DNA from 2 places in the Erythrobacter sp. Alg231-14 genome. Region 1 is predicted to be linked to the other one. Evidence: predicted binding sites of a transcription regulator. Region 1 holds the regulator's gene; the other holds the start of a gene.
What was found. Region 1 encodes LexA, which represses DNA repair genes until DNA is damaged. Its sites were predicted from a motif close to GTTCCNCNCTTGTTCT; they were not measured.

Region 1 (7,460 bases):
GCTTGTCCAGCGCAGGGCGAGGAATAGCAGGGGCTGTCGAACGTTTTTTATCGCAGGCTGGCTTTGACCGAGCACCATGGCTCGCGGTGATTTTTGCGGCCGGCATCCTCGCATGGTTTGCGCTTAAGACACCTTGGCAATGGATGGGAGCAATCGGCCTCAGCTTGCTTGCTGCGCTGTTTGCTATCGCCATTTGGCGGGACAAAGCGGAGCGAGGGCAAGTCCGGCAGGCCTTGATTGCGTGCTCGTTGGTATTTGCCGCCGGAATTTGCGTCATTTGGATACGGTCCGAAATGGTCGGCGCGAAGGCATTGGATAGGCCCACCATAGAACGCGTTCAGGGTTACATTCTGGAGCGCGATGATCAACCCGCGCAAGAACGGATCCGACTGACGTTGGCCGTTCGCGATGCGGAAACGGGCCAAGGGCGCAAGATCCGTGTCAATGTGCCGCTGGACACATTGGAAAAGGCGGTGGCTGATGCCGGTGAGCGCGTTGGCAAGACTTTCGACGATGAAGCCCTAGCAGAAGGCGCCGTTGTGCGATTGCGAGCGCGATTGATGCCTCCCGCCAGCCCGATGTTGCCCGGCGCGTATGATTTTGCGCGTGCAGCATGGTTCAAAGGGTTAGCGGCCACCGGCAGCGTGATGGGGGCGGTTGAGATTGTTGAACCCGCGCCCAAAGCTAGCGGAATGGTCGCTGCGCAACGGGCGTTATCATCCCATGTTCGCAGCCGCGTGGATGGCGGGGCGGGGACTATCGCTGCCGCCTTTGCCAGCGGCGATCGCGGTGCCATTGGTGATGCCGACGAAGACGCCATGCGGGATGCCGGACTAACCCATTTGCTCGCGATTAGCGGGCTTCATGTTAGCGCGGTTATCGCGGCTGTGTATTTCGTGGCGATCAAATTGTTGGCTTTGTTTCCCAGCCTTGCTTTGCGGGTGCGATTGCCAGTCTTGGCCGCCGCTGCGGGTGCGTTGGCGGGAATTGGATACACTCTATTGACCGGGGCCCAAGTGCCGACCGTGCGCAGCTGTGTGGCCGCAATGCTTGTGCTTATCGCTCTGGCCATGGGGCGCGATGCTTTGTCTCTGCGCATGGTGGCAGTCGCGGCGATCTTCGTCCTGATGTTATGGCCCGAAAGCGTCGTTGGGCCCAGTTTCCAAATGAGTTTCTCTGCCGTTCTCGCGATTGTCGCTTTGCATACGAGCGGCCCAGTGAAAGCCTTCCTCGCCCCGCGCGAGGAGCCGTGGTTCCATCGCACCGGTCGCAATATCTTTATGTTGTTCGTGACTGGGTTGGTGATTGAAATTGCGTTGATGCCCGTTGTGCTGTTCCACTTTCACCGCGCGGGGCTTTACGGCGCTTTGGCCAATGTCATCGCGATCCCCTTGGTTACCTTCATATCGATGCCTCTTATCGCTGTTGCATTGGCGTTTGATTTGATTGGGTTGGGCAAACCGTTTTGGTGGGTGGTGGAAGCATCACTCAACATGTTGCTGGGCATTGCACATTTCACGTCGGCGCAACCCGGTGCGGTCAAATTGATGCCGCAAATGAGCACGGTAACAATCGGCCTATTCGTGTTGGGCGGATTGTGGCTCGCGCTTTGGAATGGAAGGGCAAGATTGCTTGGCTTTGTACCAGCGGTGATCGCGACCGGCATGTTGATGATGACGCCTATTCCAGATGTTTTGATCGGACGCGAAGGACGCCATGTCGGTATCACAATGACGGATGAAGATGGCAGCCGCCGATTGCTTTCCTTGCGGGACAGCAGATCATCCTATTCGCGCGACAATCTGCTCGAAATGTCGAGTGTTACCAGCGATCCTTTGCCGATGGCGGATTGGGAAGGAGCACAATGTTCAACCGAATTTTGCGTCATCACGCTGGATCGGGGAGGGCGACAATGGTCGCTCTTACTCGCGCGCAATCGCGAATTGGTGGAAGAACGCGCTTTAGCCGCTGCGTGTGAGCGGGCGGACATCGTTGTTGCTGATCGATATCTGCCCTATTCGTGTGCACCGCGTTGGTTGAAAGCGGACCGCAATATGCTGGAACAAAGCGGCGGATTGTCTATCGACCTCGCCAATCAAGAGATCACGTCGGTCGCCACGGGGCAGGGCGAGCATGGATGGTGGTTGGGCGGGGACGATTGACGTGCAGTGACGCCGATCGTCCCCGGCTCAACTCCAACCCTTAATGGTAGCGTCGCAACAGACCGGCAAGCTTACCTTGCACTTGGACTTCCTCTGCACCGTAGACCTGTGGGTCATAAGCCGCATTCGCAGGATCAAGGCGGACCATGCCGCTGTCTTTGTGCAGATATTTCAATGTGGCTTCCTCGCCGCGAACAAGCGCAACGACGATCTCTCCGTCGCGTGCATTGTCGGTGCGACGAACAAGCGCAAAGTCACCATCGAAAATACCGGCTTCGACCATGGAATCGCCCGACACCTCAAGCGCATAATGTTCGCCCGGTCCCAACAATGCCGCAGGCACAGGAAGAGAGCTTTGTCCCTCCAACGCCTCAATCGGAGCACCGGCCGCGATGCGACCATGAAGGGGAATTTCAATGACGTCGTTCGCCGGTTCGGGGGCTGCCACTTTCGGACGGACCGCCGCAGGCACCGCATCGTTTGCCGCCAACGTTACCGGTTGGCTTGCTCGTGGTGCAGGGGTCGCGTCTTCGGGTTGTTTGATCACTTCCAAAGCGCGGGCACGGTTTGGCAAACGTCGGATAAATCCACGCTCTTCCAAAGCCGAGATTAAGCGGTGAACGCCCGATTTGCTCTTTAGATCGAGCGCCTCTTTCATTTCTTCGAAACTTGGCGAGATGCCAGTGTCTTCCAACCGCTCTTGAATGAAGCGGATCAATTCGTGTTGCTTTGCCGTTAACATCAGCAAACTCCCTAAGGCGCACCGCACAGCCTGTTTTATTACACAGACCCGGTGCCAAACTCTGTCACCCCCAGAGGCATCGCCCGATCACAGACCAGAATAACGATGCGTTCGAAGCATTGATCGCGCACCGATATGGTGAACGAATACAGAACAATTAGGCAACTTACGGAGTTAAGTCAAGCGGGTGAAATGCGTAAAACCGCGCAATTCAGCCATTCTCAAGATGAAAGATGGGAACAAGCTGTCCGATCGCGACCGCATCTGACCCGGCGGGTCGATCTATTAGGCAATTGGATGATGCCAGGGCGAGCAGGGCGCTCGAATCCTGCGACGCCGCGCGTTTGACGGTTGCGCCATCGCACACGCCGCGCAGGAACTCTCTGCGGGTTCCCACCGCGGGCAGTGCCTCGGCAGATTTCACATAGGTCGGCTTTGGCAACGGCTCAGGGTCGCCAATGGCCGCTTTCACCAAAGGCAAAGCGAATAGGAATGCAGTGACAAAGCTGGAAACAGGATTGCCCGGTAAGCCCAGTATGACTTGCCTTTCATCCCCTTTCCCTCGCGTCGCGACCATCAACGGCTTGCCGGGTTTAATCCCGACTTTCCAAAAATCGATCTCAGCGCCCCACGCCTTCAATGCGGCCTGCATGAGATCGTGATCGCCGACGGATGCGCCCCCTGACGTGATCAGTATGTGTCCGTCAGCCTTGTCCAATGCGGCGGCAAGTGCATCCATATCGTCTGGAACGGGGCCTAGATTCTCGACGAGCCCTGTGAAGGGTTGCAACATGGCGGCGATCATCGCCCCATTGCTGGCCGGGATCTGATGCGGTTGGCAATCTGCCGCGAATTGCGTCAGCTCCGAACCGCTGTCTAAGACAGAGGTGTAGGGCTTCTCGCGATGCAGGATGGTGTCGTGGCCAGCAGACAGAGCGAGGGCAATTTGCGCCGGGCCCATTCGTGTCCCTTTGCCCAAGATCGTTTGACCCTTGGTGAAGTCGAACCCGGCTTTGCGGATGTGTCGACCGTCTTCGGGTGCTTGCTCATCGGGGGCGAGGGAGATTGTATCGCCATCAACGTGGGCGTTTTCTTGGATCAGAACGCTGATACCACTGGGTGGGACATGGGCGCCGGTTGATATCCGAACGCACTGACCATCCTTCAATGCGCCGTCGAATGGCAACCCAGCGCGGCTTTCGCCGACCAATGTCCATGTGCCTTTGGCGCCGGATGCACCATCACCGCAAATGGCGTAGCCATCCATCGCCGATAGGTCGGCGGCCGGTTGTGTGCGCATGGCCAAAAGGTCTTCGGCCAAAAAGGCGCCGTGTGCGATGGCAACGCCCGAACGCGTTAGCGCGGGTTGCGGGGCGAGGGCGAGCAATCGCGCCTGCGCCTCTTCCAAGGTCAGCAATGCGCTCATTGCGCGTCTGCTTTCCATGTACCGGATTTGCCCCCACGCTTTTCGATCAATCGCACCGCGTCGATCACCATCCCTTTGTCGATCGCTTTGGCCATATCATAGATGGTGAGCAAAGCAGTCGAGACGGCCACCATCGCCTCCATTTCCACCCCGGTCTTACCGGTCAAGGATGCGGTGGCAGTGGCGCGAATGGCGGTGTCTTCCAACTCGAATTCGACATTCACAGCTTCCAGTCCGAGCGGGTGACACAAGGGGATGAGGTCGCCTGTGCGTTTGGCGGCCATGATCCCGGCAAGGCGGGCGGTTCCCAAAACGTCGCCTTTTGGGGCGTCACCTTCGCGAATGGCGATGAGCGATTGGGCCGACATGGTGATCCGCCCCGAGGCGATTGCAACGCGATGCGTTTCGACCTTGGATCCTACGTCGACCATGCGCGCCGCACCGTCTTCGCCTAGATGGGTTAAACCGTTCATACTCAATTCCTTAGCGCCCATTTCCAAGACGAGTGCTGATCAACCTGACCAGAGACATGGACCGCATGTTACACGGTCCGGAGGGACAAAGCCGCCGGCCCTCTTCGGCGCAAAATCTGCCACTTATTCTGAGGTCCATTATGTCCATTGGGCCGTCATGCCATGACGCGTCGAAGTAGGACAGTGTGGCTTTTGATGAGACTTTTGACCAAGCGGCCTATTGACCAAGCAGCGCGCGTGTGGCGGCGGCAACATCGTCAGCGCGCATCAAGCTTTCTCCGACAAGGAAGGTGTTCACCCCACTTTGCGACAATCGGGTGCAATCAGCATGCGTTGCAATGCCGCTTTCCCCCACAATCAACGCGCTTTCGGGGACCATCGGTGCCAATCGTTCTGTCGTTTCGAGCGATGTCGTAAACGTTTTAAGGTTGCGGTTGTTCACCCCGATCAATTGCGACGACAAATGCGTCAAAGCACGCTCCATCTCTGCCTCATCATGCACTTCGATCAGAACATCCATAGAATGATCGCGCGCAGCACTTTCGATCTCTTTCATCGCGCTGTCTTCCAACGCGGCAACGATGATTAGGATCGCATCGGCCCCCATCGCTCTCGCTTCGAGGCATTGCCATGGGTCGACCATAAAATCTTTGCGCAAGACCGGCAGGTCGCAGGCCGCGCGCGCTGCGATCAGGAAATCTTCATGCCCTTGGAAATAGGGCGCATCGGTTAGGACGGAGAGACACGCAGCACCCCCTGCTTGATAGGCGGCGGCGTGATCGGAGGGGCGGAAATCGGCGCGGATCAGGCCTTTAGAAGGGCTCGCCTTTTTGATTTCGGCGATCAATCCAAATCCGCCCTTTGATGCGCTGCGCAAGGCATTTTCAAATCCGCGCACATCGCTTTGCTCGTTCGCGCGGGCCTGCAATTCGCCCGTTGAAGTGGCGGCTTTGCGCGTGTCGACTTCGCCGACTTTGTGCGAACATATTTCTTCTAACTTGTTCATGTCGCGCCCTATTTCGCCAATGCGATCCAGCTTTGCAGCAGGTCCTTTGCTCGCCCACTGTCTATGGACTCGGCTGCCATAGCAACGCGGTCGGCCCAATCGCTGCCCTTATTGGCCACTTGCAACGCGCCGGCCGCGTTGAACAAAACGGCATCGCGATATGGGCCGGGCGCGCCCATCAACAATGCATTGAGAGCGGCCGCATTGTGCACGGCATCATCGCCCCGTATCGCTTCGATTGGTGCCACCGGTAGTCCGGCATCATCGGGGTGCAAACGCTGCATTTCGAATGTATTGCCTGTGACGATTGCAACTTCATTGCCGCCCGCTAGGCTCAATTCATCAAGTCCTTCATCACCAGAAATGATTAAAGAACGCCCCGTGCCAAGCTTGGCCAAGGCCCCGGCATAGATCGGCACATAAGCCGGTCTTGCGATCCCGATCAGCTGGCTTTTAACGCCAGCCGGATTGGAAAGCGGGCCCATCAGATTGAAGATTGTTCGTTTGCCGATCTTGGTTCGGATTGGTTGGATACGCCCCATCGCCGGGTGATGGTTTTTCGCGAACAGAAAGCAAATGCCCAATTCGTTGAGCGTTTTCTCCGCTGTCTTACCTGCCGCATCCATATCGAGGCCCAACGCCTCCAACGTGTCCGCCGCCCCTGCTTTGGATGATGCCGCGCGGTTGCCGTGCTTGGCCACAGGAACGCCGCATGCCGCAACGACAAGGCTAACCGCGGTAGACACGTTGAGCGTGTGGTGACCATCGCCGCCCGTTCCGCACACATCGATGCTGCCCTCTGGGGCATCAATCGGGATCAACCGCGCCCGCAACGCTCGCGCCGCACCCGCAATCTCGTTCGATGTCTCTCCGCGAACAGAGAGATCGATAAGGAACTGTTCGATTTCTTCGACGCTAGGCGCGCCATCGAGCAGCGTTCCAAACGCGGTTTCGGCCTGCGTTTCGGTAAGAGGTTTGGAAATATCGGGAAGCACGCTCATGCGGTTACTCTTTCGGGCAGGCGCGCATCGACGCCGCAAATTTTCAGGAAATTGGCGAGCAACGCATGCCCGTGATCGGTCGCGATGCTCTCTGGATGGAATTGCACCCCATGGATGGGCAGCGTTTCGTGGCGAAAACCCATGACGCTGGCGGTGGTGAGACCGGGCGTGTCGGCATGCGCATTCGCGATCAAAGATGACGGCACATCGACCACTTCCAAACTGTGATAGCGCGTTGCGGTGTAGGGGGAGGGCAGCCCGGCAAAAACGCCCGTTCCATCGTGGGTAACCGGCGAAGTTTTGCCATGCATCAAACCGCCGCGCGTAACCGTGCCGCCAAAGTGTTGACCGATGGATTGGTGGCCCAAACACACGCCGAGCAAGGGCGTTTCGCTGTCCGCACAGGCCGCGACAAGATCGAGGCTAATCCCCGCTTCATTGGGAGTGCAGGGGCCGGGGGAAATCAACATCCCCTTTGCGCCGGTTGCAATCGCGTCAGCAGCGGTGATCGCATCATTGCGTTCAACCCGCACATCAGCGCCCAACTCCATCAAATAATGGACCAGATTGAACGTGAAACTGTCGTAATTATCGATGACGAGAATGTCGGCTCCGCTCATATCTTACTCGCAAACCTGTCCGTCGCGCGG
Region 2 (7,460 bases), 2.4 Mb from region 1:
AATTACATCACAGTGGCGAGCGAATTTCTGGGTGCTGACGCCGCGCCCCGCGCTGCCAGTGCGGCCAAATAGGTCGGTTGAATGAGCGAATTTCGTCAATCGGTGACCATCGTCAATCAACGCGGCCTGCACGCAAGGGCCAGCGCGAAGTTTGTCGGCGCCGTCGCGGAATTGCCTGATGGGGCGCAGGTTCGCGTCGGCAAAGGCGACAATGAAGCAGGCGGCGCTTCGATCCTTGGCCTGATGATGTTGGGCGCGGCCAAAGGCGACACGGTCGAATTGATCGTCGACGGCGAGAATGCAGAGAACGTTCTGGCAGAGCTCGTCGCGTTGGTCGAAGACGGATTTGGCGAAGAATAGGCCGCGCTATTTGGCGTTTATTCGGGCTTTGTTGGGCGATAGGGCCACAAAATGACACGCAAACATATCAGCGGCTTTTCCAACCCAACCGTGAAATATCTGCGGTCTTTGCGGGATAAGAAACATCGTCGACGCACAGGGCAGTTTTTGGTTGAAGGGCTCCGTTTGCTCGAAGATGCGCGGGTTAGCGGGCGCGTGCCGCGCGAATTGGTGCTGGCCGAAAACCGCGATCCCCATGAATTGATCGATCGGTTGGAAGCCGCAGTCGAGGCAGCCGGTGGAGAAATCGTAACAACCACCCCGGACATTCTCTCCAAAATCACCGGCAAATCCAACGCGCAAAGCGTGGTCGGCCTGTTTGATGAATTCGACACAGGCCTGTCGCAAATCGAACGAGAAACCGCGCCGATTTGGATGGTGGCGCAAGACCTGCGCGATCCGGGCAATTTAGGCACCATGCTGCGCACATGCGATGCAGTGGGTGCCGGTGGATTGATCCTGATCGACGATTGCGTCGACCCGTTTAGCGCAGAGGCCGTTCGCGCCAGCATGGGCGCGGTGTTCACGCAAAAAATCGCCCAGGCGCGGTGGGATGAATTTCTACCATGGCTCCGCGGCGGACCCGGCCAATTGGTGGCGGCATCCCTGCGCGACGCCGTGCCGTATCGCAACGCCGCCTATACATCACCATGCTTCATTCTGGTCGGAAACGAGTCCCAAGGATTGCCAGAGGCCTATGAGGCCGAATGCGATCTGCGCGTCACCATGCCCATGCGCGGGCGGGCCGATTCATTGAATGCTGCGGTGGCGGGCGCGGTGTTGGCGTATGAGGTATTGGCCGGTTTGGACGGCTAACTTACTCTGCTGCGTCTTTCCTGTTCTCAATGGCCGGAATGTCGACTTCGACGTCCTCAGCATCGGCTGCGTTGTAATTCGGAGTGCTTTCGACCAGCGGCACGTCTTCGATTTCGCTTTTGCCGATCTCGATCCCTTTTTCGGCCAAGCGTTTGCCCGATGAAAGAACATTGCGTTCAAAGCTGCCGACGAATTTGTTGTAGTTTTTAACCGCGCTGTCGAGCCCGCCGCCGACGCGTTTTAAGTGTTCACCAGCGACCCGCAACCGATCGTACAATTCCGCACCCATCCGGCCAATTTCCTGCGCCTCTTTCGCCAATCCATCCTGACGCCACACCTGCGCGACGGTGCGCGCGATGGCGACCAGGTTGGTGGGGGTTGCCAGCAGAACGCGGCGCTCAAAGGCAAAATCCCAAAGCTCTGGATCGGCGTCCAATGCTGCGGTCACAAAATGTTCGCCTGGGATGAACATGATGACGTAATCGGGCGCTTCTTCAAATTGGCTTTGATACGATTTCGCACCAAGGGTTTGGACATGGCCGCGCATCGATTTGGCGTGCGCGTCCAAATGCAGTTTGCGCGTGTCGTCATCATCAGCCTCAAACGCAGCCTGATACGCGTTGAGCGATACTTTCGAGTCGATCACCAGCTTCTTTTGCCCCGGCACGTTGATGATCGCATCAGGGCGCAAACGCCCCTCTTCGGTGTCCACCGAATGCTCCATCATAAAATCGGTGTGCTGCGCCAATCCGCATTGTTCGAGCAGGTTTTGCAACGCCCGCTCACCCCAACGGCCGCGCGCTTTGGGCGCGTTGGTGAGCGAATTGCCGAGCCGCTGCGCCTCGCGCCGGACCTCTTCTTGCCCCTCGCGCATGGATTGGATCAGGCCGTTCAATTGCCCGAATGCATCGACCCGCTGTTTCTCCAGCGTTTCGACCTGCTTTTCGTATTTTTCCAGACGTTCGCCAACCGGAGCCAGCAAGGTCTTAATCTTGGCCTCGCCGGTTTCTTCCGATTGCTTAAACCGAGCCTCCGCGCGTTTCAGAAACTCTTCCTGATTGCGTTGAAGCACTTTGGCCCCGGTGTTTTCAAATTCAGTCAGGAGCTTGTTGCGGGATTCTTCGAGCAATCTTTTTTGTTCAGCAAAACCAGCGCGTTCCGCCTGAAATTGAGCATTTTGGGCGCGCGCTTTGTCAAGCTCCCCCGCCAGCCCATCGGCCCGTGCCGCGCGTTCCGACATCGTCGCAAGCTCCGTGATGGCGCTGCGAAATTTGCCATCCAGTTCTTTCGCCTCCGCGTCACGCTCTGCAAACTGCTCCCGCAATTCCGAGACGGGGCGCGAGGCAAAGAACCACGCCGCACCCCCGCCCAATGCGAGACCGAGAACCAAAGCGATGATCAAAAGAATCGGATTATCCATGCGTTCTTATAACACGGAACAAATCAGGAACTCCAGCTTTGGCTGAAATATCCCCGAATGATCGGTTTTTGCCGCAAACCCCACGGCAGACCGTGCGAACAAATCGGCACGATCTTTGGGTCGATTGGATGTAAAAACGGCCTCGAATATGAAGTCGGACGTTTACGCCGCCTGACGCATCTTCTTCAGCTTTTTTAACGCCATTTTGCGTTTCAAATTCGACAGGTGATCGATGAAGAGAATGCCTTCGAGGTGATCCATCTCATGCTGGAGACAGGTCGCCATCATCCCTTCGAGCGCTTCTTCGTGGTGGTTGCCGTCCAAGTCTTGATATTTGACCGTGCAGGTCGCGGGGCGATCCACATCGGCGTAGATTTCAGGAACGGACAGGCACCCTTCGTTCAAGGTCGAAAACTCTTCCGCAGGATCGACGATAACCGGGTTTACGAAAACACGCGGCTCTTTCTTGGTCGCGGGGTGCGTGTGGGCGCCTTCGCCGTGATCATGCCCGCATTCAATCGGTTCTGCGTCGGGATCTTCGGGTTGAAGATCGATCACCAACATCCGTTTGGGCACGCCAACTTGAATCGCGGCCAGGCCGATGCCCGGCGCGTCATACATCGTCTCCAACATATCATCGGCAAGTTGCCTTAGATCGTCGCCAAATTCTTCTGCTTCGACCGGGACAGACACGGTTTTGAGCCGGGGATCCGGCACTTCAAGGATTTCTAGGATAGCCATGGAGTTCAAATAGTGCGGGTCGGCGCCCGCTGCAAGCCGAGCTTTCCGATTACGGCAATCGGCTATTCAAACATTTCTATTCAACAGGCCGCCGGGCGCGCAGAGCTTGTGCCAGCGTGCCTTCGTCGAGGTAGTCCAATTCCCCTCCAACCGGCAGGCCATGGGCAAGCTGAGTGATGCGAACCTTATGCTCCTCCAGCCGCTCGGCCAGATAATGCGCGGTGGTTTGCCCCTCCAGCGTGGCGTTCATGGCGAGCACAACTTCGTCCACCGCCGTTTCGCCGTCTCTTGTCGCCACCCGGTCCAAAAGCGATGCGATGTTCAGGTCTTCGGGTCCAATCCCATCAAGCGCGGACAATTTCCCGCCCAACACATGATACCGTCCGCGGAAAAGCCGCGCCCGATCAAGCGCCCAAACATCGGCCACATCCTCCACAACACACAAAGCCCGTGGATCGCGGCGCGGATCGGCACAGATCGCGCAAGGATCGCTGGTGTCGACATTGCCGCAGGTTGTGCATTCGATCAGCGTTTCCGACACCGCATCCAACGCCTCCAACAAAGCGGGCAAGGCCTGTTCCCGGTTCTTAACCAGCCACAAAACCGCCCGCCGCGCAGAACGCGGTCCTAAGCCCGGCAGTCGGGCCAACGCACCCGAAAGTGCTTCGATCTCTTGCGATGCCATGGGGGGAGAGATAGGGGCTGGCGCGACGAACACAAAGCCAAGGCGGTGAAGTTATGCGCATCACATTTATGGGAACACCCGATTTTGCGGTGCCCGCCTTGGTAGCATTGCACGCTGATGGCCACGAAATCGCCTGTGTGTATTCACAACCGCCCAGCCGATCGGGGCGCGGCAAGAAACTCCGCCCGTCCCCTGTTCATGCCAAAGCGGATGAATTGGGCATCCCGGTTCGCACCCCCAAATCGCTCCGCAATGAAGAGGCGCAGGCGGAATTTTCAGCATTGAACGCGGATATCGCCGTAGTGGCGGCCTATGGTTTGATCCTGCCACAGGCCGTGTTGGATGCCCCGGTGAATGGCTGTCTCAACATCCACGCGTCGATTTTGCCGCGTTGGCGCGGTGCCGCCCCTATTCACCGCGCGGTGATGGCAGGCGACACCGAAACGGGCGTAACGATCATGCAAATGGAGGCGGGATTGGACACCGGCCCAATGTTGGACGTCGTTCGCACCCCGGTTGGGCACAAGACAACCGGCGATTTAACTGAAGAACTGGCCCAATTGGGCGCCGAGGCGATGGTGAAGGTCTTGTCCGACCTCCCCGCTTTTCCGCCCAAAACTCAAGACGACAGCGCCGCAATCTACGCCCCAAAAATCGACAAAGCCGAAGCGCGGATCGATTGGAGCGAGAGCGCCGAAGCGATTGAGGCGAAAGTACGCGGGCTCGCCCCGTTCCCCGGCGCATGGTTCGAATTGGAGACCGCAAATGGGCCGGAGCGGGTGAAATTGCTCCTCGCACAAGTCATGGATGGGACGGGTGCAGCGGGGGAAGTGTTGGACCATAAATTCGGCATTGCGTGCGGCGCCGGGGCGATCCGTCCCTTGCGCCTACAACGCGCTGGTAAGCCTGCGATGGACAGGGCCGATTTCCTGCGCGGCAATTCCGTCGAACCATCGACAATTCTCGCATGACCCGGTTTGCGCTCACCATCGAATTTGACGGCTCCCCGTTTCAGGGATTGCAGCGGCAGAAACACGGCCCCAGCGTCCAGCAAAGCATCGAAGAGGCGATCGCCCGTGTCTGCCAAGAGGAAGCCATCCTACACAGCGCAGGCCGCACCGATAGCGGTGTTCATGCCCTCGCCATGCGCAGCCATGTCGATATCGAGAAAGACATTGCTCCGTTCCGGTTGATGGAAGCGATCAACGCCAATCTGCGCCCGGATCCGATTGCCATCACGGCATGCGAAGTCGTCTCCGACGATTGGCACGCGCGTTTTTCCTGTATCGGGCGCAGCTATGTCTATCGGATCGTAAACCGCCGGGCTCCTGTGACTTTGGCACGAGACCGGGTTTGGCAGGTTGGGCACGATTTGGACGTCGATGCCATGCACCGCGCGGCGCAGGCTTTGACTGGGCGGCATGATTTTACAACCTTCCGTTCCGCCCATTGTCAGGCGCACGACCCCGTCAAAACCCTAGACCGGTTGGACGTAGAACGGGCGCAAACCGAATATGGCGAAGAGATCCACGTGCACGCCGCCGCCCGCAGTTTCCTGCATCATCAAGTGCGTTCGATGGTCGGATGTTTGAAATTGGTGGGAGCGGGAACATGGACAGAGAATCAGCTGGCCGAGGCGCTGGCCGCAAAAGACCGTTGCAAATTGGGACTTAATGCCCCACCTCAAGGCCTGTATTTCGTAAAAGCAATCTATCCCGAATAAGAGAGGAAACCCTATGACCACCACCGGCAAACAGCTTTTCACCACGCTCAGCGCGGAAGGGAAATTGACGCTTGAAGTGAGCGAAGAGACATTCCCGGCACCAACCGGAAATCAAGTGTTGGTCAAAATGGAAGGCGCTCCGATCAATCCATCGGATCTCGCGATCCTCACCAGCGCGGCCGATTTCGACACCGCCGAATATTCCAACGGCAAAGTCGTGGCCAATATGCCTGAGCCGTTTTTGACCGGTCAGAAAAACCGCCATGGCCAACGCCTGCCTGCGGGCAACGAAGGCGCCGGCGAAGTCGTCGCGACCGGCGATAGCGACATGGCCAAAGCGTTGATGGGCCAACGCGTCGCCTGTGTTCCGGGCAACGCATTCAGCCAATACGCCATCGCCGATGCGATGATGTGCTTGCCATTAGGCGATCATTCCTCCGAAGCGGGCGCGTCCAGCTTTGTGAACCCGATGACCGCATTGGGCTTTGTCGAAACGGCAAAAATGGAAGGGCACGATGCGATCATTCACTTGGCTGCCGCGTCCAACCTTGGCCAAATGCTCAACAAAATCTGCCTCGAAGACGGCATGAAACTTGTGAACATTGTCCGCCGTCAGGAACATGTCGATCTTCTCAAAGGTATGGGCGCGACGCATGTCGTGAACTCATCGGACGACGATTACATGGCCCAATTGCGCGCTGCGATTAAAGAAACCGGCGCGTTCCTTGGCTTTGACCCAATTGGCGGCGGTCAAAACACCGATGGCGTGTTGAAAGCGATGGAACAGGTCGCGGCATCGCAAATGGATGAATATTCACGCTACGGATCAAACCAAGACAAGAAGATGTACCAATATGGCCGTCTTGATCTACAAAACCCGACCATTTTGACGCCGTCTTATGGCCTGCAATGGACCGTATCGGGTTGGTTGTTGACGCCGTTCCTCGCCAAGGCTGGGATGGAAACCGTCATCAAAATGCGCACCCGCGTCCAACAAAACCTGACGACGACATTCGCCTCCAGCTACAAAGCGAAAGTCAATCTCGAAGAGATGCTGACCAAAGAAGCGATCACCGATTATCGCCAGATGAAAACTGGCGAGAAGTATCTCGTGACACCTTGGTCGTAAGGCCTGACGCTTAGGCGTCTAAATTACGGATTATCGAAGGCGGCCTGAACCCGGTTCAGGTCGCCTTCTTTATTGGCGATCAAAACCATCAAAAGCACACGCGATTTTTGTGGGTTGAGAGCGCGGGCCGCGACGAAGCCGTTGGGATCATCCTCAGGCTCTCGATCTACGAGCCCTTCGTCAACGCGGCTGGCGCGGACGACGATGAGGCCATTCTTACGATGCGCGATCAATCTCTCGCGCACGGCGTCGGGCATGTTGCCTTCGCCCACTCCGGCGATCACTATGCCGCGCGGGTTCTCTGGTAAAATTCGGTCCACCAATTCGGCTGTCATCCCCGCCCCCATGTAAAGGATCGGCACTTCGGGCATCGCTTCGGAATAGGCGTAGCGCGCTCCCTCCCCTTCGCGCCAAGGTCTTCCAAACCATTCCAGCGCGGCGGGCGTGACCAAACCAATGCTGCCACGGGGAAATCCGCGAAACGCATCGTCGGTGCCGCGTGTGCGGACCTTGCGGGCATCACGCGCCGCCAAAATACGATCGCCCA

Region 2: the regulator LexA is predicted to act here: its motif matches at 2,651-2,666, upstream of BQ8290_RS00585 (DNA recombination protein RmuC).

What each region holds. Positions count from the first base shown of each region.
Region 1 is NZ_LT702999.1:2,472,891-2,480,350, forward strand. It holds gene BQ8290_RS11810 (ComEC/Rec2 family competence protein) at 1-2,162, shown strand, start outside; gene lexA (transcriptional repressor LexA) at 2,203-2,904, opposite strand; gene BQ8290_RS11820 (molybdopterin-binding protein) at 3,116-4,330, opposite strand; gene moaC (cyclic pyranopterin monophosphate synthase MoaC) at 4,327-4,803, opposite strand; gene trpC (indole-3-glycerol phosphate synthase TrpC) at 5,021-5,809, opposite strand; gene trpD (anthranilate phosphoribosyltransferase) at 5,818-6,810, opposite strand; gene BQ8290_RS11840 (glutamine amidotransferase-related protein) at 6,807-7,430, opposite strand; gene pip (prolyl aminopeptidase) at 7,427-7,460, opposite strand, start outside.
Region 2 is NZ_LT702999.1:116,675-124,134, forward strand. It holds gene BQ8290_RS00570 (PTS sugar transporter subunit IIA) at 1-72, shown strand, start outside; gene BQ8290_RS00575 (HPr family phosphocarrier protein) at 82-360, shown strand; gene BQ8290_RS00580 (TrmH family RNA methyltransferase) at 412-1,215, shown strand; gene BQ8290_RS00585 (DNA recombination protein RmuC) at 1,217-2,635, opposite strand; gene BQ8290_RS00590 (peptide deformylase) at 2,798-3,376, opposite strand; gene recR (recombination mediator RecR) at 3,453-4,061, opposite strand; gene fmt (methionyl-tRNA formyltransferase) at 4,115-5,032, shown strand; gene truA (tRNA pseudouridine(38-40) synthase TruA) at 5,029-5,784, shown strand; gene BQ8290_RS00610 (alcohol dehydrogenase catalytic domain-containing protein) at 5,798-6,913, shown strand; gene BQ8290_RS00615 (asparaginase domain-containing protein) at 6,937-7,460, opposite strand, start outside.